2 regions of the Kribbella swartbergensis genome follow, and region 2 is predicted to be linked to the other one. Evidence: riboswitches for the same ligand, from Rfam matches in the RefSeq annotation. Region 2 holds a riboswitch; the other holds the start of a gene.
What was found. Region 2 has a riboswitch for glycine ahead of ACYVOK_RS03620 (L-serine ammonia-lyase). Riboswitches for the same ligand answer to the same signal wherever they lie in the genome.
Positions count from the first base shown of each region.

Region 1: another riboswitch for glycine. It lies ahead of gcvP (aminomethyl-transferring glycine dehydrogenase); the one in region 2 lies ahead of ACYVOK_RS03620 (L-serine ammonia-lyase).

Region 1 is NZ_BAAGPM010000014.1:131,788-141,373, reverse strand. It holds gene gcvP (aminomethyl-transferring glycine dehydrogenase) at 1-2,036, opposite strand, end outside; glycine riboswitch at 2,110-2,199, opposite strand; gene ACYVOK_RS07515 (dihydrodipicolinate synthase family protein) at 2,215-3,075, opposite strand; gene ACYVOK_RS07510 (MerR family transcriptional regulator) at 3,124-3,738, opposite strand; gene ACYVOK_RS07505 (bifunctional nuclease family protein) at 3,948-4,442, opposite strand; gene ftsR (transcriptional regulator FtsR) at 4,512-5,195, opposite strand; gene ACYVOK_RS07495 (FHA domain-containing protein) at 5,182-5,718, opposite strand; gene gcvH (glycine cleavage system protein GcvH) at 5,910-6,293, opposite strand; gene ACYVOK_RS07485 (DUF881 domain-containing protein) at 6,340-7,521, opposite strand; gene ACYVOK_RS07480 (small basic family protein) at 7,523-7,855, opposite strand; gene ACYVOK_RS07475 (DUF881 domain-containing protein) at 7,852-8,643, opposite strand; gene ACYVOK_RS07470 (CDP-alcohol phosphatidyltransferase family protein) at 8,708-9,304, opposite strand; gene ACYVOK_RS07465 (YciI family protein) at 9,521-9,586, shown strand, end outside.
Region 2 is NZ_BAAGPM010000008.1:103-9,688, reverse strand. It holds gene ACYVOK_RS03660 (DUF2332 domain-containing protein) at 1-486, opposite strand, end outside; gene ACYVOK_RS03655 (5-oxoprolinase subunit C family protein) at 581-1,420, opposite strand; gene ACYVOK_RS03650 (5-oxoprolinase subunit B family protein) at 1,417-2,022, opposite strand; gene ACYVOK_RS03645 (LamB/YcsF family protein) at 2,022-2,774, opposite strand; gene ACYVOK_RS03640 (aminopeptidase P family protein) at 2,958-4,388, shown strand; gene ACYVOK_RS03635 (hypothetical protein) at 4,579-4,803, shown strand; gene ACYVOK_RS03630 (alpha/beta hydrolase) at 4,860-6,338, opposite strand; gene ACYVOK_RS03625 (DUF3817 domain-containing protein) at 6,461-6,826, shown strand; glycine riboswitch at 6,824-6,916, shown strand; gene ACYVOK_RS03620 (L-serine ammonia-lyase) at 6,996-8,369, shown strand; gene ACYVOK_RS03615 (alpha/beta fold hydrolase) at 8,356-9,030, opposite strand; partial or broken gene ACYVOK_RS03610 (hypothetical protein) at 9,209-9,586, shown strand, end outside.

The DNA of each region.
Region 1 (9,586 bases), on a different contig from region 2:
AGCCCGAGCAGTGCGTTCAGGTTCGCGCCGTCGACGTACACCTGGCCGCCGTGCTCGTGGACGATCCGGCAGACCTCGGTGACGCTCTCCTCGTACACGCCGTGCGTGGACGGGTAGGTGATCATGATCGCCGCGAGCTTCTCGGCGTGCTCGGACGCCTTGGCCCGCAGGTCGTCCAGGTCGATCGTGCCGTCGTCGTTGCCCTTGACAACGACGACCTTCATGCCGGCCATCACCGCGGAGGCGGCGTTGGTGCCGTGCGCGCTGGCCGGGATCAGGCAGACGTTGCGGCCCTCGTCGCCGTTCGCCCGGTGGTAGCCGCGGATCGCGAGCAGGCCGGCCAGCTCGCCCTGCGAGCCGGCGTTCGGCTGGATCGACACCTTCGCGTAGCCGGTGACCTCGGCCAGCCAGCGCTCCAGTTGCCCGATCAGCTTCACGTACCCGGCCGCGTCCTCGATCGGCGCGAACGGGTGCACGTCGGCGAACTCCGGCCAGGTGACCGGCTCCATCTCGGTGGTCGCGTTCAGCTTCATCGTGCAGGAGCCGAGCGGGATCATTCCGCGGTCCAGCGCGTAGTCCTTGTCGGACAGCTTCCGCAGGTACCGCAGCATCGCGGTCTCCGACCGGTGGGTGTTGAACACCGGGTGGGTCAGGTAGTCCGTCGTACGGCGAACCGCCTCTGGCAACGCGGTCGTCCCGAGCGAACCGTCGTACCGGACGCCGAAAGCGTCGCAGACCAGGCGCAGCGCGGTGGCGTCGGTCTTCTCGTCGCAGGAGATGCCGACGTGGTCGGCGTCGACGAGGCGGAGCCAGATCCCGTTCTGCCGGGCCGCGTCGACGACGTCGGCGGCGCGGCCCGGGACGCGGGCGAGCACGGTGTCGAAGAAGTTGTCGTGGACAACCTCGACGCCGCCTTCCCGCAGCGACCCGGCCAGCTTGCCGGCGTAGTCGTGGACGCGTTCGGCGATCGCCTTCAGGCCGTCCGGGCCGTGGTAGACGGCGTACATCGACGCGACCACGGCCAGCAGGACCTGCGCCGTACAGATGTTGGACGTCGCCTTCTCGCGGCGGATGTGCTGCTCACGGGTCTGCAGAGCCAGCCGGTACGCCGGGGAGCCGTCGGCGTCGACCGAGACGCCGACCAGGCGACCCGGCAACGACCGCTCCAGACCGGAGCGAACGGACATGAAGCCGGCGTGCGGACCGCCGTAGAACAGCGGTACGCCGAAACGCTGCGACGAGCCGATCACGATGTCGGCGCCGGCCTCACCCGGTGCCTCCAGCAGCGTCAGGGCGAGCAGGTCGGACGCGACCGCGACCAGGGTGTCGCGCTCGTGCGCGGCGGCGATCAACGGGGCGAGGTCGCGGACGACGCCGCCGGAGCCCGGGTACTGCACCAGGAAACCGAAGAAGTCGCCATCGGGCAGACCGTCGGTGGTGTCGGCGACCACGACCTCGATCCCGAGCGCCTCCGCCCTGGTCCGGACCACCGCGACGGTCTGGGCGAAGCAGTCCGCGTCCACCAGGAACCGGTCCGACTTGCTCTTCTTGTTGGAGCGGTGCGCCAGCGTCATCGCCTCGGCGGCCGCGGTGCCCTCGTCGAGCAGCGACGCGTTGGCGGTCGGCAGGCCGGTCAGGTCGGAGACCACGGTCTGGAAGTTCAGCAGCGCCTCGAGCCGGCCCTGGGAAATCTCCGGCTGGTACGGCGTGTAGGCCGTGTACCAGGCCGGGTTCTCGACCAGGCGGCGGACGATGACGGACGGGGTGAAGGTGCCGTAGTACCCCTGGCCGATCATCGAGGTGGCGACGTTGTTGCGGGCGGCGAGCTGGCGAAGCTCGTGCAGCGCGTCGACCTCGGAGGCGGGTTCGGGCAGCCGGAGCGCCTCGGCGGACCGGATCGACGCCGGGACCGCGGCGTCCACCAGCGCGTCCACGTCGTCGTACCCGAGAAGCTGGACCATCCGCGCGACCTCGTCCGGGCGCGGTCCGATGTGGCGGTCGGCGAAGGCGGCCGAGACTTGCGGGATTTCGTTCACTAGAGGCTCCAAGGCTGACAGTGCTGCCGGGGTCGCCTCCCCCTCTGTCACGTGGTGTGCGCTCCAGAGTCGCCTGTGGCATTCGGTCCATGGGCCTGAGAGGTTCCGGGGAGGAATTGCCCCTTCGGCGCCCGGGTCAACGGGTCTCTCCCGAATGCTGTGTACGGCAGTCCCGAGGCTACCAGGAATCCTCGAACAGTTCGGGCAGGAGGCTCCGGGCGACCGGCTGGGCGGCCTCGACCTGCTCCGGAGTGGCCGCCGTCATCGGCCAGCGAACCCGGGTGCCGACATCGGCCCAGTCACCGACGGCGGCCAGGAACTTGTCCAGCGCCGGGTTCGACAGCCCGGCCTTCTGCAGTGGTACGACGTGCTGCGCGAAGAACTCGCCGATCCGGCGTTCCACGTCCAGGTCGCGCGCATACCGGACCGAGCCGTTCGGCGAGAGCGCGGCCACGTTGGAGTAACTGCCGTGTGCACCGAGTAGCGACATACTCGCCAGGAAGTGGCCGGGCACGAAGATCGACAGGCCGGACTTCGTTGCCTCGTCGAACCAGGCTTTGTCCCCGCCGGCGGTCTTCAGGCCGATCAGGCTGGGCACCGACTCGGCGAGTCTGACCAGCAGGTCCGGACCGACCCGGGTCTTGGCGTGCGGCGGGTTGTACAGCACGAGTGGTACGTCGGCGGCGGTGTCGGCGACCCGGCGGAGGAAGTCGAGCGACTCCTGGTCGTTCAGCGGCAGCCAGTCGGGCAGTATCACCTGGACCGCACCCGGCTCGAGCTCGGCGGCCCGTCGTACCCGCTCCAACTGGAGCTGTGCCGACGGATGGCCGGCACCGATCTGGAACGGCTTGCCGGTGGCCGCGAGGATCTCGTTGACCCGATCGAACTCGGGCTCGGTCAGCGTCTGGAACTCCCCCGCGGTGCCGTGGGCGTACAGACCGTCGACCTCGGTCGCGGCGAGCGTGGCCGCCTGTGCTTCGAGCCGCGCGTAGTCGATGGAGTCGTCGGCGTCGAGGGGCAACAACAAAGTCGCCCACACACCGCGCAGTGTTTCGACGGTGAGTGGGCGCACAGTGTGAGCAGCGGGTCAGCCGGTCATGCGGGCGCGGCGGCGGGCGGCAAGCTCGTCGTTCGCGTGCTGGTCGGCGTCGTCGTGGCCGTCGGCGCGCTCCGTGGGCAGCTCGGACAGCGAACCCTCGACCTCGCGCCAGACACCGCCGAGGGCGATCCCGAACACGCCCTGGCCGCCGGCCAGCAGATCGATCACCTCGTCCGGCGAGGTGCACATGTAGACCGACGCGCCGTCGCTCATCAGGGTGATCTGGGTCAGGTCGTCGATACCGCGCTTGCTCAGGTGCGCGATCGCGGTCCGGATCTGCTGCAGCGAGATCCCGGCGTCCAGCAGCCGCTTGATCACCTTCAGCAGCAGGACGTCACGGAAACCGTACAGCCGCTGGGTGCCCGAACCGGTTGCCGGGCGCACCGACGGGGAGACCAGGCCGGTGCGTGCCCAGTAGTCGAGCTGACGGTAGGTGATCCCGGCCGCGGCGCATGCCGTCGGGCCGCGGAACCCGACGTCCTCCGGCATCGGCCGCAGGTCGTCGTCGAAGAGCAGACCCTGGACGCCCGCGGCAGCGGCCGCCTCGGCGTGTGCTTCGGACGTCGACTGCGCCGTCAGATCCGTGTCGCCGGTGCGTGTCACGCCTGAGCCTCCCTGGGTACCGACTGGAACGGGTCACATCCGTGGAGTGACAACACCCCACAACTCCTTCAAGGTAAGCCGCCGATCAGGGAGGGTCAACGATCACAGCCCTCGCCCGAGAGCGTGTCGCAACCCTGACCTCAATCGTTACCTTGCGCGCCTTGTACCAGATCGTTCACCTCTGCGGGTCCCGCACCGGCGACCCGCCCCTAACTCTTGTCGAAGTCCTCCGGAGTGACCTGGTCGAGGAACTCGCGGAACCGCTCGACCTCCTCTTCCTCCTCCACTTCGTCGGTGCCTGCCGCCTCACTCTCCGGGATCGGGATCCCGGCCTCGGCCAGGATCTCCTCGGTGCAGAACACCGGTGTCCCGGTGCGCAGCGCCAGCGCGATCGAGTCCGACGGCCGGGCGGAGATCTCGGTCTTGTTGTCGAACACCAGGATCGCCTCGAACACCCCGTCGGTCAGGTTCACGATCCGGACCTGGTTGAGGGTGTGGCCGAGCACGCGGATGGTCTCGGCGAACAGATCATGGGTCAGCGGCCGGGGCGGCTCCATACCCTGCTGGGCGAATGCGATCGCACTCGCCTCGGCGGCACCGATCCAGATCGGCAGGTACCGCTCACCCCCGACCTCCCGGAGCAGCACGATCGGCTGACTCGAGGGCATCTCAACCCGGACTCCGACCACGTCGACTTCGCGCACACCTTCAGCCTACTCCGCAGGGAAGCCCCGGGCAGGCCCACGGGTGCGCCGATGGGACGAACTCGAAGGTCAGCGCGGGAGCCGGGAGCGGACCAGGGCGGCGTGCAGGCGGACGGCGAGGGCGGCCAGTTCCTCGGTCTTCTCGGTACGGCGGGGGCCGGTGACCTGCTCGATCAGGCCGGCCTCGCGGTCGGCCGCCGTACGGAACGGGCGCAGGTGGCGTGGCTCGATGCCGTAGCGGGCGAACTCGCCGGCCAGTTTCGCGACCACGATCGCGTCCCCGTCGTAGTGGTTGCCACGAGCCACCACCAGCCCGTGGTTCTCCACCTGGTCGAGCAGTTCGGCCGGGATGTCCGCGGCCGCCCGCAACTCCTCCCGGGTCAGCCTGAGTTCGGTGCCCTCGGCACCGAAGTCCTCGGCGGACGGCAGGCCCGGCGGCTCCGGCAGCGAGGTCGGCGCGACCGGCGGGCCGCCCGCGGCCGGGCGCAGGCCGCGGTCGATCGCGGCCAGGTGTTCCTTGATGACCTTCAGCGGCAGGTAGTGGTCACGCTGCGCGGTCAGGACGTAGCGCAGCCGCTCGACGTCGGCGGCACTGAACTTGCGGTAACCCGACGCGGTCCGGGCCGGCGTCACCAGCCCCTCGGACTCGAGGAACCGGATCTTGGAGATGGTGACGTCGGCGAACTCGGCCTGCAGGATCTGCAGCACCTCACCGATGCCGCGGCCCTCGGCGGACGGCTCAGGCCTGGCCACTGGCGTAGTACACCAGCCGGTACTTGCCGATCTGGACCTCGTCCCCGTTGTTCAGCCTGACCTCGTCGATGCGGTCGCGGTTCACGTAGGTGCCGTTCAGGCTGCCCACGTCACGCACCTTGACGCCGTACGCGTCGCGGCGGAACTCCGCGTGCCGCCGGGACACGGTCACGTCGTCGAGGAAGATGTCGCTGTCCGGGTGGCGGCCGGCGGTGACCACGTCCACGTCGAGCAGGAAGCGGCTGCCCGCGTTCGGCCCGCGCTGGACGATCAGCAGGGCGGACCCGGCCGGCAGCGCGCCGACGGCGGCCTCGTCGTCGGCGGACAGCGGCTCACCGGTGCGCTCCGGCTCCGGCTCGGCACCGATCGGGGTGAGCATCGCGGTGTCGGTGACACCGGGTGTGACACCGGGCGTGGTCGAGGTTGCCGCCGGGCGGTCCGCGCCAGGAAGCATCGCTCCGCACTGCGAGCAGAACCGGCTGCCCTCGGAGTTCTCGTGCCCGCACTGGTTGCAGAACGGCATGCTGTGATCCTCCCGATCGCCGGCGGTCCGGCGACGTTTTCGATAGACCCCGTGTGAACAAGTGTGGACTCGGAAACGCGGACCTCAACCCTCTACCAGCGGTTGAGGTCCGGCCAACCTATCAGTTGGCGCAAGGCGGCCGCCGGGCGGTCCGCACCGTGCGTCCCGGGCCGGCTCCGGCCTGCTTCGGCTCAGCTCTGGTCGAGCTGGGCCTGGTACTGCTCGGCGTCCATCAAGGCCTCGACCTCCTCGACGTCCTCGACGTCGATGTCGAGCAGCCAGCCCTCGCCGTACGGGTCGCTGTTGACCAGGTCCGGCTGGTCGGCGAGCGCCTCGTTGACCGCGGTCACGGTGCCGTTCACCGGCGCGAACAGGTCGCTGACGCTCTTGGTCGACTCCAGCTCACCGCAGGCGTCGCCGGCCCGCACTTTGCTGCCGACCTCGGGCAGCTGCACGTACACGATGTCGCCGAGGGCGTCCTGCGCGAAGTCGGTGATGCCGACCCGCACCGGTCCGTCGCCGTCGGACTTCACCCATTCGTGCTCGGGCGTGTACTTCAGGTCTTCCGGGTACACCATCGTCCTCTTTCACTCAAAGCACAGCTGCTTGGTGGGGGCTGACTTACTTCGTCGGGCTGGGCGCCGGGCGAGCGTAACGATGCTCCTCGGGCGCGTGCAAGGCGGTGATCTGGACCAGTGGAAGTTCGGTCACCTCGGCCGTTCCACCGACCTGGGGACCGGTCACCTCGCTGACCAGACCGCCGGGGAAGTTGGCCGCCTCGGCCAGGTTGTGCGACTCCCCGATCGCCTCGATCACGTACGGCGAGCTGACCTTCTGGCCGTCGATCCGGATGCCGGGCGAGTCGTCGACCAGGTCGGTACTGGCGACCACCCGGACCGAGCCGTTGATCTGGATCGCCTCCGCGCCGGCGTCGCGCAGTTCCTCGATCGCGTCCAGCAGGTTGCTGGACGTCATCTTGCCGTCGGGGTCGTTCAGCGTGATCCGCACTCCCGGCCCCTGCGCGGGCAGGGTTCCGGCCAGGATCCCGAGCACGCGGACCTGCGCCTCGGCCTGCTCGCGGGCGGTCTGCGCCTTGTCCGCGCTGGACTCGAGCGTGTTCTTCCGCTCCTCCAGCTCGGCGATCTCGCTCTCCAGCCGCCGGGTGTTCTGGCCCAAGCCGTCCAGGATCGCGATCAGGTCCTCGCGGCGGGCGTTCTGGTAGCCGTCGTCGGCCCGGTTGACCCGGACCTGGACGACCGCCATACAGGCGACCAGTGCGAGTACGACGGCGACGATCGCCTGGCCGCGCGACGGTTTGAAACCGGCCTTGAGCCGGCGCAGCGCCAGGTTCGGCGTCCGCGGCGACTTCGGCCGAGGCATCGGCGTCGGCTCCTCCGGATGCACCGGCCCACCGACCTCCCCACCTGCGTCCTTGCCTCCACCAGACGCCCCGTCAGGCGTACCTCCACCCGACGCCCCGGCTGCAGAGCTACTCTCACCAGGCGCCGCTGCAGGGCGACCTTCGCCGGACGGCGGGGCTGCGGCTCCACGCTCACCGGACGACGCGGCTGCAGATCTGCCCTCGCCCCACGCCGCGGCTGCGGCCGCGCCCTCCCCGGATGACGGGGCTCCGGCTGCCTCTTCGGTCGGCTTCCGGCCCTCGTCCGTGCCGACCGGCTCACTGCCCCTGCCTGGCGTGGCCGGCGTCTTGCTGTCCGCCGCGGGTTCGGCGCGACGATCCTCCGCGGCGGCGTCTGGCCGCTGCGGCTCCTGGGCTTCCCGGTCCGGCTTGTCGTTGCTCATGTCAGGCCCTGAAGATGTGCCGCCGGATCGCGGCCATGTTGGTGAAGATGCGGATGCCCAGCACGACGACCACGCCGGTGGACAACTGGGAACCGACCCCGAGCTGGTCGCCCAGGTAGACGATCAGCGCGGCGATCAGCACGTTGGAGACGAACGAGACGACGAACACCTTGTCGTCGAAGATCCCGTCCAGGAACGCCCGCAGCGCCCCGAACACGGCGTCGAGCGCGGCCACCACCGCGATCGGCAGGTACGGCTGGGCCCATTCCGGTACGTCGGGCGCGACCAGCAGACCGATCACCACACCGATCACCAGTCCGAGTACGGCGATCATCTCGGTCCACTCACCTTCGCGTAGCGCAACGCGATGGTCGCATCGGCGGGCACCAGCAAGGATTCCTCCGTCGTGATCGTCATCCTGACACCGAAATTGCTGACCAGGTACTGCACCCACTGACCACCCGAGCTCTGCGCGAACCGGGCCGGCATGGTCGCGGTGTCCCCGATCGCGAGCACCGTGTACGGCGGCGTGAGCGAGCTGTAGTCGACCGTGATCGCACTCCCGGCGCCGCGGATCGCGGTCATCGAGGTGAGCCGGTGACCGTTCACCGAGATCGCCTCCGCGCCGGCCGTCCACAGGCCGTTGACCAGTTGCTGCAGGTCGACGTCGAGCAGGCGGCCTTCCTTGTCCGCGTCCTTCGCGTCGTCGACCACGGCCTTGATCCCGGGACCGGTGACGGCGATCGCGCCGGTCTGCAGTTCCAGTGCGTCGAGTTGCTGCTGCAGGGCGGCACCCGAACTGGTGTTGCTCAGTCCGCTGGCCTGCAACCGCCGTACCTCGTCCGCCAACTGGGTCTGCTGGGCGCGCATGGTGTTCAGCCGGGTGTCGGCCTGCTCGATGCGGGCGATCAGTTCGTTGCGCTGCTTCTCCGCCTCGGGCGCGGTGCGGTAGTTCTGCGAGGCCGCGACGGCGAGCAGGAAGCCGAGGACGAGGGTCGCGGCCACGAGCATCACCCGGTGCCGGGTCCGGACCGGCTTGCCGTCCTGTTTCGGGCGGGTGCTGGCCGCGGCGGCGTACCCCTCGTCGAGCGGGTGGGCCATCAGGTTGTTCAGCAGCGACATGGACGCATCGACACGCCGCGGTGTGGGTGGGCCTTCCTTCGGTGGCGCAGACTGAGTCACGGGTCTACCCGGCCGGGTCCTTGATCGGTTTCACCGTCTGGATCAGGTGCCGCAACTGGGCGAAGTACAAGGCGCCGGCCCAGTAGTACAGACCCGTCCCCCAGATCGCGAACGCCCAGCCGAACACCCGCGCGAGCAGGTTGAGGGTGCTGTCGCCGTCACCGAGCAGGAGCAGCGGGAACGCGTACAGCAGGCAGAAGGTGGCCGACTTGCCGAGGAAGTGCACCGGCAGCGCGTTGAAGCCGCGGCGGTGCAGGGCGGGCAGGGTGAAGGTCAGCAGCAGGTCGCGCAACGGCAGCGCGATCGCCAGCCACCACGGGATGATGTCGCGCAGCGCGAGACCGAGCACGGTGGCGAAGATGTACAGCCGGTCCGCGACCGGGTCGAGCATCTGACCGAGCCGGGTCGTCTGGTTCATCCGCCGGGCGATCTGGCCGTCGGCCCAGTCGGTGAACCCGGAGACGGCGAGCACCAGGATCGCCCAGCCGTCCTCCTGCGGACCGAGGATCAGCCACAGGAACAGCGGCACTCCCAGCAACCGGAGGAAGCTGAGCACGTTCGGGATCGTCAGTACCCGGTCGGACACTTCCAAGTCCGGCACGCGACCCCTCCCTCTCTCACCCTGGACACCCGTCGTAACTGTACTTGGGTGCGTCGACAGGTTTATCCCCGGCCACTCCGGGGAAGCCCTGCCCTTCCCCTGATACCAGAACGCCCTCGCCCCGTTCCCGCTACGCCCGCTATGAACCGGTGACCCGATCGATACCCAAGGGTGATGCTTGCCTCGCCTAGGCTGAGCTGAACGGGAGGAGAACCGGTGAAGTTCCTGGTGCTGATCTACGCCAACCCGGAGTCCCGCAAGGTCTGGGACTCGCTGAGCGAC
Region 2 (9,586 bases):
CTGCACCGGAGATGACGGGTCGCCCAGCGACTGTTCGTTGCTGTACGTAATGCCAACGCGGTCGACGGTGAGATTGAACCCGGCCGAACAGCCCACGTCGATGAGCCCAACCGCGTTCGCGCCGACCCGGCGCGCCGCTTCGGCGATGGCCGGATACAGCACGGCACCGCGTCCGGTTTCGTTGGGCCGCGTCCGACGGCGTACGGCGATGGCCACGACGGAGTCGGTCAGGTGCAGCAGCGTGTCGATCGCCGCGGCCGCTGCAGCGTCGGCGTCCGCAGCGGCATAGGCCGCAGCAAGCTCCGGGGCGCGTCCGGCAAGGGCAAGGTCGTGCAGCGCGGCGAGGATCACCGTGGGATGCCGCTTGCGTGCCGGGGCCGTCTCGATGGCGCGCAGTGCCTCGGCGGACTCGCTCAGGGCGACGGCGACGCGCTCGTACAGCGGCGAGGTTCCGGCGGCGTCGACCTCAGCGAAGCGCCGGTACACCTGAGCGAGTGTGCGGGCCCTGCCGGCATTCCTGGCGCTTGCTGCGGTCGACCTCGGCATTCCGGCGATTCTAGCCACAGGAACGACAAACCCTTCAGTTGTTGGTGAAGCGAAGGGGTTGGCCGGGCCGGAGTTGGGCGCACATCGGGAGGTCGGTGCTGGTGACGTAGGCGATGACCGGGTAGCCGCCGGTGACGGGGTGGTCGGCGAGGAAGACGACCGGGAGGCCCGACGGCGGGATCTGGATGGCGCCGAGCTCCATGCCTTCACTGGCCAGTTCGCCTTCGCGGGCGCGGTCGAGGGGTTCGCCTTCGAGGCGTACGCCGACCCGGTTGCTGTTGCTGCTGACGACATACGACTGGGAAAGGAACGACATCCATCCGGCGTCCGTGAACCAATCCCGGCGCGGTCCGGGAGTCACGCGTACGACGACCTCGCCGCCAGGCGGATCGGCGACCGGAGCAAGGTCGACGCCGGGCATCGGGCCGCACTCACAGCCGACCGGCAACGTCTGCCCGGAGGTCAGCGGCGCAGGCCCGAGCCCGGACAGCAGATCGGTGGAACGCGAACCGAGGACCGGCGGAACGGCCACACCACCACGAACGGCGACGTACGTCCGCAGACCGGTCCGGGGAGGGCCGAAGCGAAGCACCTGACCGGCCTTGACGATCGTCGGCGCGTTGAGCGGGACGCCGGAGCAGGGGGCGCCGGTGACGGCGACGACCAGATCGGTGTCCGCGTGCAGGACGAGGCCGCCGAAGGTGACCTCGATCGCGGCCGTGCCCGGGGTGTTGCCGACCAGGCGGTTGGCCAACGCGTACGACGGACGGTCGCAGGCGCCGGACGCCGGGATGCCGAGGGACGCCTGGCCGATCCTGCCGCCGTCCTGGATTGTTGCCAACGGCCCCGGTTCGAGGATGGTGAGGCTGCTCATCCACGACCCGCGTCGACGAACCGCACCGGGCGTCCCGGGTGGAACAGGGCGGCCGGTTCCCGCTCCTGATCGAAGATCTTCACGTCGGTGCGGCCGATCAACTGCCAGCCGCCCGGCGACTCGCGCGGATAGACCCCGCTGAACTCACCGGCCAGCGCCACCGCCCCGGCGGGCACCTTCGTCCTGGGTGATCTCCGCCGGGGTATGTCCCAGTCACCGCCACTGGTGAGGTAGCCGAATCCTGGCGCGAAGCCGCAGAACGCCACCGTCCATTCGTCGCGCGTGTGGCGCTCGATCACGTCGGCGACACCGCAGCCGAGCAGGCCGGCGACGTCCTGGAGATCCTCGCCGTCGTAGACCACCGGGATCTCCAGCAGGTCACCGGTTGCACGGCTGCCGACCTGAGGCTCCACCGCCTGCAGGGCCCTGGACAGAGCGCCGAGATCACCCGCGGTGGACACCATGACCGTGCGTGCGGCAGGGACGATGTCCACCGCGTCCGCGGGTGGATCGGCGCTGAGCGCGGCGTAGTAGCCGAGGACCTGGTCGAGGTCGTCGAGTTCGACCAGGAGCGCGTGGTCGCCGGAGGGCAGGATCCGCATCACCGGCTGAACGGGCTCAACGTCACACCCGCCCCCTCCAGCGCGGACCGGACCCGCCGCGCGATCTCGACCGCGCCCGGCGTATCGCCATGCACGCAGATCGACGCCGGCTCCACTTTCAGTTCGCCACCCGCACTGTCCCGGATCGGCTGACCGGTCGCCATCGCCGTACAACGGGCAGCGATCTCATCGGCGTTGTGCAGCACGGACCCGGGCTCTCGCCGCGACACCAAGGTCCCCGACGGTGTGTACGCACGGTCCGCGAAGGCTTCGTGAACGACGGTCAGACCGGCGTCGGCGGCGAGTCGCAGCCAGGCCGATCCGGGAAGACCGAGCACCGGGAGCGAACGGTCGTAGTCCACGACCGCGCCGACGACGGCCGCGGCCTGCTCCTCGTGATGCCCGATCGTGTTGTACAGCGCGCCGTGCGGTTTCACGTACCGGACCTTGTCTCCCGCGACCCGGGCGAACGCGTCCAGTGCGCCGATCTGGTAGACGACCTCGTCGCGGAGGGCAGCCGGCTCGATGTCGACGAACCGGCGGCCGAAGCCTGCCTTGTCGGCGTACCCGACGTGCGCGCCGATCGCCACCCCGCGCTCGACCGCCTGCCCGGTCACCCGGCGCATGATCGACGGGTCGCCGGCGTGGAAACCGCAGGCCACGTTGGCGCTGGTGACGACGTCCAGCAGGGCGCTGTCGTCACCCATCGGCCAGGATCCGAAACCCTCGCCCAGATCCGCGTTGAGGTCCATGAACACTCCTACAACCTAGAACAATTCGACCATGGGCTTGATCGAGCGAACAGCCAGGTAGGCCGTGAGGCCTGCTGGAAGCGTTCCGCGCGCTGATTCCCGAGTTTCGATAAGGGCTTGCGTCACCCCGCTCTCTCCTGAGTTGATGGCTGTGACCGTCAGCTGCAAAGGGGAGCACAGCACATGACCGACGACGACCGGACCGACGAGACACCGAAGTCCTACCGCCCGATCGACGCCAAGGGGTTCCGGGAGTTCATCTCGCGCGGCTGGGGGCCGGTGGACCGCTCGGTGACGCTGCCCGAGGGGTTGGCGGAGGCGGCGGCCGAGCACCGGCGGAAGCTGGCGGCGGCGCTGCCCGGACGGCGGATCGCGGTCGCGGCCGGGCGGGCGCCGGTCCGCTCGAACGACACCGACTACCTGTTCCGCGCCGACAGCGACTTCGTCTGGCTGACCGGGTGCCAGGCCGAGGGCGCCGTCCTGGTGATGTCGGCCGACGGCGACGCGACCCTGTACCTGCGCGAGACGGCCGGCCCGGACGAGCCCGACTTCTTCGCCAACGCGCGGGACGGCGAGCTGTGGATCGGTCCCGTGCCGGGTCTGAAGGACTGGTCGGACGCGTTGCAGATCGCCTGCCGTCCGATCGAGGAACTGCCGGCCGCGGTGCGCGGCGCCGTACCGTTCATGCTCTCCACCCCAGGCGTCGAGCCGATGCTGGACGCGCTGGTCCGCACGTCCCCGACGGACGGGAACTCGCTGCGGCAGACGCTCGCCGAGCTGCGCCGGATCAAGGACGACTGGGAGCTGGACCAGTTGCGCGAGGCGGTCGCGGCCAGCGTGCTCGCGTTCGGCGACGTCGCCCGGGAGCTGCCGGAGGCCATTCGCGGCGGCGGCGAGCGGTGGCTGCAGGGCACGTTCGACCGGCGGGCGCGGACCGCCGGCAACGGCGTCGGCTACGCGTCCATCGTTGCCGCTGGCAAGCATGCGCCGGTGCTGCACTGGGTCCGCAACGACGGGCCGGTGAACGAGGGTGACGTCATCCTGCTCGACGCCGGCGTGGAGACGCGCACGCTCTACACCGCCGACGTGACCCGGACCTTCCCGGCCACCGGCGAGTACACCGACGGCCAGCGGCAGGTGTACGACCTGGTGCACAAGGCACAGTTGGCATCACTCGATGCGATCAAGGTCGGCGCGCCGTACCGGGCCTTCCAGTACGCCGCTCTGCGCGTGCTGGCCGAAGGGCTGCGGGACTGGGGTCTGCTCGACGTGTCGCTCGACGAGTTGCTCGGTCCGGACGGGCAGCAGCACCGCCGGTACATCGTCTGCGGCACCGGGCACTACATCGGTCTCGACGTCCACGACTGTGACGCTTCCCGCCCGGAGGCCTACTTCGCCGGCGACATCGAGGCGGGGATGGCGCTGGCGGTCGAGCCGGGGCTGTACTTCCACCCGAACGACAAGACCGTCCCGCCGGAGTTGCGCGGGATCGGTATCCGGATCGAGGACAACGTCGTGGTGCACTCCGACCGGCTGGAGATCCTCACCGAGGACCTGCCGATCACGGCGTCCGGCCTCGAGCAGTGGACCCAGTCGCACATCAACAGTCGGTAGTCATCGGGTCACGCAAAATTACTGGTCACGACCAGTAACACCGACGCCGTCGGCAACGATGTAGCGAGCGGGGGAGGGTCGAACTCGGCCCGGCGCGTGGGTAGTGGGGGGCCGCGACCACGCGCCCGGCCGAGGCCCGACTGGGGCCCGGGGGGACTCCAGGATCCCTGGAGACACGGGGGTAATGAGCATGAACCTGCGAGTGCGAGTGATGCACTGCGGCCGGCACTGGTACGCCGACATCGACGACGCCGACGATCCGCAGCCCGACGATCCGTTCTGGTACGTCGACAACTGCCGATCCCAGACGCAGGCACTCGAGACCGCCTGCGCCGAACTTCGCCTGCTGTCACGCCGCGCGATCCGCGGCGACCAGCTCAACCGCGTACTCGAGGTCACCGGCGTACCGGTCTGAGCCCGCAGACACCCAGGCAGGCGTCTGGTTGGGAGACGCCTGCCTGGGTGCAGTTCTCAGGTGACCGGCGGTACGGCGGGACAACTGGTGCCGCGCCTGGGAACGTCGAGCGAGACCAGATAGGCGTCGATGGTGTTCTCCATGCACGGTCCGCCGTCGTAGCTGCCGTGTCCCCAGCCCTCGTAGGTCAGCAGCACGCCTTCCCTGCCGAGCTGGCGCGCCACACTCTGGGCCCAGTTGTAGCCCGTCGCCGGGTCGTGGACCGCGTTCGCCAGCAGGATCGGCTCGTCCAGGTCACGGACCTTCAGCCGGTGCTGCGGGTTGTCCGCCGGCGGCATGCCGAGGCACATCGAGACGGCGATCAGCTGGCCGGGGTAGCGCATGTCCGGGTTGTTGCGGGCGAGTCGCGCGAGCAGACCGGCGTACTCCTGGTAGTTCCGCACCGGAAGGTTCCAGTCCTGGCAGAACACCGAGAGCGTGTTCGACGCCAGTCCGGTCGGCACCGGCGGCTGCCCGGTCGGCGGTGAGCTGGTGTCGAGGTTTTTCAACATGTCCGCCAACGCCGGCCACTGCGGTCCGTAGAGCGCCCGGAACACGGTGAAGCTCAACCAGTACGGCGTGATCGACAGGCCCGGTTTCTGCGGATCGGGCACCTCACCGCGATCCGCCCGGGCGAGCAGGTCCGCCCACAGCGCACGGATGTCGCGACCGTGCAGTGAGCAGTTCGGCGCCGCATCGCACCAGGTCACGAACTCGTCGAACGAGTCCTGCGCCGCGGCTGCCTGGGCGTCGAGGAACGACCGCGCTGACGGGGCACTGTGGTCGACCATGCTCTCCAGCACCATCGCGCGGACCCGGCTCGGATAGGTCTCGGCGTACTGCGCTCCGAGCAGCGTCCCGTACGAGCTGCCGTGGAACGAGATCGTCGACTCCCCGAGTGCGGCTCGGATCGCGTCCACGTCTCGCACGGTCTGCCAGGTGTCGAGGTGGTCGTAGACCGGGCCGGTGTTCTTCCGGCAGTCCTCGGCCAGCTCGCGGTTGTAGCGGACCGTGGCGTCGAAGCCGGCCTGGCTCTTCAGGATCGGTGACGGCTGCCTGGCCAGCAGTGCGGCCGAGCACTTCACCGGGTTGCTGCGGGCGATCCCGCGCGGGTCGAAGCTGACGACGTCGAACCGGTCCTTCAAGTTGTCACTGAACCGGCCCATCCCGGTCTTCACCCGGTCGACGCCGGAGTCACCCGGACCACCCGGACCCCACACCAGTACGCCGACGCGGTCGCCCGACTGCTTCGCCGTACGACGCGCGATGGCGAGACCGAAGGTGGGGCCGTCAGGGTTGCGCCAGTCGACCGGGACCTGCAGCGTCGCGCACTGCGAACCCTTGACCACCTCGGGCTTGTCCTTGCCCTCCGGCTTGCACTCGGACCACTCCCCCTGTCCTTTGGTTTCGGCCGCTGCTACCGGGAGCGTGGTGAGTCCGGCGGCCGCGACGCCCAGCGCCACACCGCCGGCGATGACGCGATGTCTGAACCTCATACGGAAGATCTCCTGTCTGGAAGCTTCCTCGATCCTCGGCAACCGCTTGCTCCACCACATCGGGGACGAGCCCCGGCCCGACCCCTGCCGGGCCTTGGGGGGCTTGTTAGGGTCGGTCGCTGATGACTGAGACGAGTGGCGGGAAGCACGCGGCGTGGTTCCGGTGGGTGGCGATCGCGGAAGCGGTGTCCTGGACCGGGTTGCTGATCGGCATGCTGTTCAAGTACGTGCTGTCCGACAACGAGATCGGGGTGAAGATCTTCGGCCCGATCCACGGCGGCATCTTCATCGTCTACGTGCTGACGGTGCTGGTCGTGCGCGGTCCGCTGCGCTGGTCCTGGCCGGTCACACTGGCCGCCCTCGCGGCGAGCATTCCGCCCCTGTTCACCTGGTTCTTCGAGATCTGGGCGACGCGGACCGGCCGGATTGACGACGGCCGGGCGACCGCCGTACCGTCACCGACGACAGCTAACTCAACAGCCGCATGAACCCGTGCGGGAGAGTCCCGGGCACGACCCGGGCGCCGTAGGAGCAACTCTCCCCAAGAATCTCTCAGGCACCTTCACCGTACGGGCGAGGCACCTCTGGAAGACCTCCGTCTGACAGAGCGGGGAGGACACCAAACGGTCAACGACGACCGGAAGGAACCTCCACACGATGGCGATCAGCGTCTTCGACCTGTTCAGTATCGGGATCGGCCCGTCGAGCTCCCACACGGTGGGACCGATGCGCGCCGCCCGCACCTTCGCACTCGGCCTCGCCGCCGACGGCCTGCTCGGGCGTACGGCGACCGTCCAGGCCCAGCTCTTCGGCTCCCTCGGCGCGACCGGGCACGGGCACGGCAGCAACAAGGCCGTTCTGCTCGGTCTCGAGGGCGAGGACCCCGAGACCGTCCTGACGCAGTCCGTCGACGCGCGGGTCGAGACGATCCGGGACCGCGGCCGGCTGTTGCTCGCCGGCACGCACGAGATCCGCTTCGACGAGAATACCGACCTGGTGATGCACCGGCGCAAGACGTTGCCATACCACCCCAACGGCATGACCTTCGCGGCCCGTGCGCCGGACGGCGACGTACTGCGGGAACGAACCTACTACTCGGTCGGCGGCGGCTTCGTGGTCAACGAGCAGGCGGCGGCCGGCGACCGGATCGTGCCGGACACGACCCCGCTGAAGTACCCGTTCACGACCGGCGCCGAACTGCTCGACCGGTGCCGCGAGTCACAGTTGTCGATCAGCGAGGTGATGCTCGCGAACGAACTGGCCTGGCGGACCGAGGACGAGATCCACGCCGGACTGCTGCGGATCTGGCAGGTCATGCAGGACTGTGTCCGCGAAGGCTGTGAGACCGAGGGGATCCTGCCCGGCGGTCTGAAGGTCCCGCGACGGGCGCACGCGCTGTACAAGAAGCTCTCGCAGGACCCGTGGTCGGTGGATCCGCTCAAGGTGATGGACTGGGTCAACCTGTTCGCGCTCGCGGTCAACGAGCAGAACGCGTCCGGCGGCCGGATCGTCACCGCGCCGACGAACGGTGCCGCCGGCATCGTTCCCGCCGTACTGCACTACTACCGGCGATTCGTGCCGGGGGCGACCGACGGGGGAGCGGTCCGGTTCCTGCTGACCGCCGGCGCGATCGGCGTGCTGTACAAGGAGAACGCGTCGATCTCCGGTGCCGAGGTCGGCTGTCAGGGCGAGGTCGGGTCGGCCTGCTCGATGGCTGCGGCCGGTCTGTGCGAGGTCCTCGGCGGTACGCCGGAACAGGTCGAGAACGCCGCCGAGATCGCGATGGAGCACAACCTCGGCCTGACCTGCGACCCGGTCGGCGGGCTGGTGCAGATCCCGTGTATCGAACGGAACGCGATGGCCTCGGTGAAGGCGATCAACGCGGCCCGGATGGCGATGCACGGCGACGGCGTGCACGTGGTCACCCTGGACAAGGTGATCAAGACGATGCGCGAGACCGGCGCGGACATGAAGATCAAGTACAAGGAGACGTCGCGCGGCGGCCTCGCCGTCAACGTCATCGAGTGCTGAACAGGCCCGGATCCTCGACGTGGGCGTTGTGTCCGAGTCCGGGGAGCACGACGACGTGATCGTGCAGGGCGCGTAGTTCCTCGTCGGTGTTCATCGCGTCCCGTTCGCCGCGGGCGAGGACGACCTCGGCCTTGCTCTCCGCGATGAGCCGTGGCATGTCGGGTACTCCGACGCCGAAGGTGCCCGGGTCCATGGCCAGTCGCCAGCGGCCGTCGGCCTGGGTGAGCCCGTGTTCGACGACCGGAGCGCTCGGGTCGACGAGTCCCTGCAGACCGGAGACCTTGAGGAACCGGGCGGCCGCGTCCTCGCGGTTGTCGAACCACGCGACCGGCTTCTGCGCCAGCGCACCGGCCCGGCCCAGGTCGTCCGCGGACCAGGTGACCTTCACGCCGAGGGCGATCACCCGGTCCACTGCGATGCCGTAGCGGCCGCTTGCCAGTTCGAGTGCGATCACGCCGCCGAGTGAATGGCCGACGATCTCGACGTCACGTCGTACCCGAAGCGTCTCGGCGACGGCCGCGGCCATCGAGGCGAAGGTGTACGACGGCAGGGCGGCGGCCGAGCCGTGTCCGGGCAGATCGGGGGCGAACCGCGGTTGCGGCCAGGCGTCCCACACCCGGCCGTTCGCGCCCAGGCCGTGCAGCAGCACCAGAGAAGACATGAGAGCAGGCTGGCACAGGAACTGCCGCGCCGCCCGGGCGATAGGCGCGCCTTCAGTTAACTCCTTGCGATTCTACGAATGCGTACTGGAACGAAAGTGCCCGTCCATTGCGATCTAGCGTGGAATTTCTTCCAAGGGCTGTTTGAAACGCTGGTGTTGCCGATAACCTGCGGGACTTGTGAAGCCGAACTCTGCCGCGGCAGACCGCCGCCCGCCCTGGCAGAACCGTCCGCGGCTGCTCCAGGCTGTCGTCGCGGCCGGGGCCCTGCTCCTCCTGTACGCCGTCCTCGTCGTCATCGCCCTGCTCGGCGGTCCCCGGATCGGCGCCTCCTTCCTGCCGCTCCCCGGCGGCGGCCCGGACCCGGCCAGCCCGGTCGCCGGCCTCAACCCCGGCCCCCTCCCCACCGGCGGCCCGACCCTCCCCCGCGGCCCCGAAACCCAGGCGCCAACCACTGCGCCGACGACCGTCCCGGCCACCGCGCCCCTGATCCCGGGCGCCACCTCACCGTTGCCCTTAGCAACAACCGCGACCGGTCAGCTCACCCAGGGCACCCCG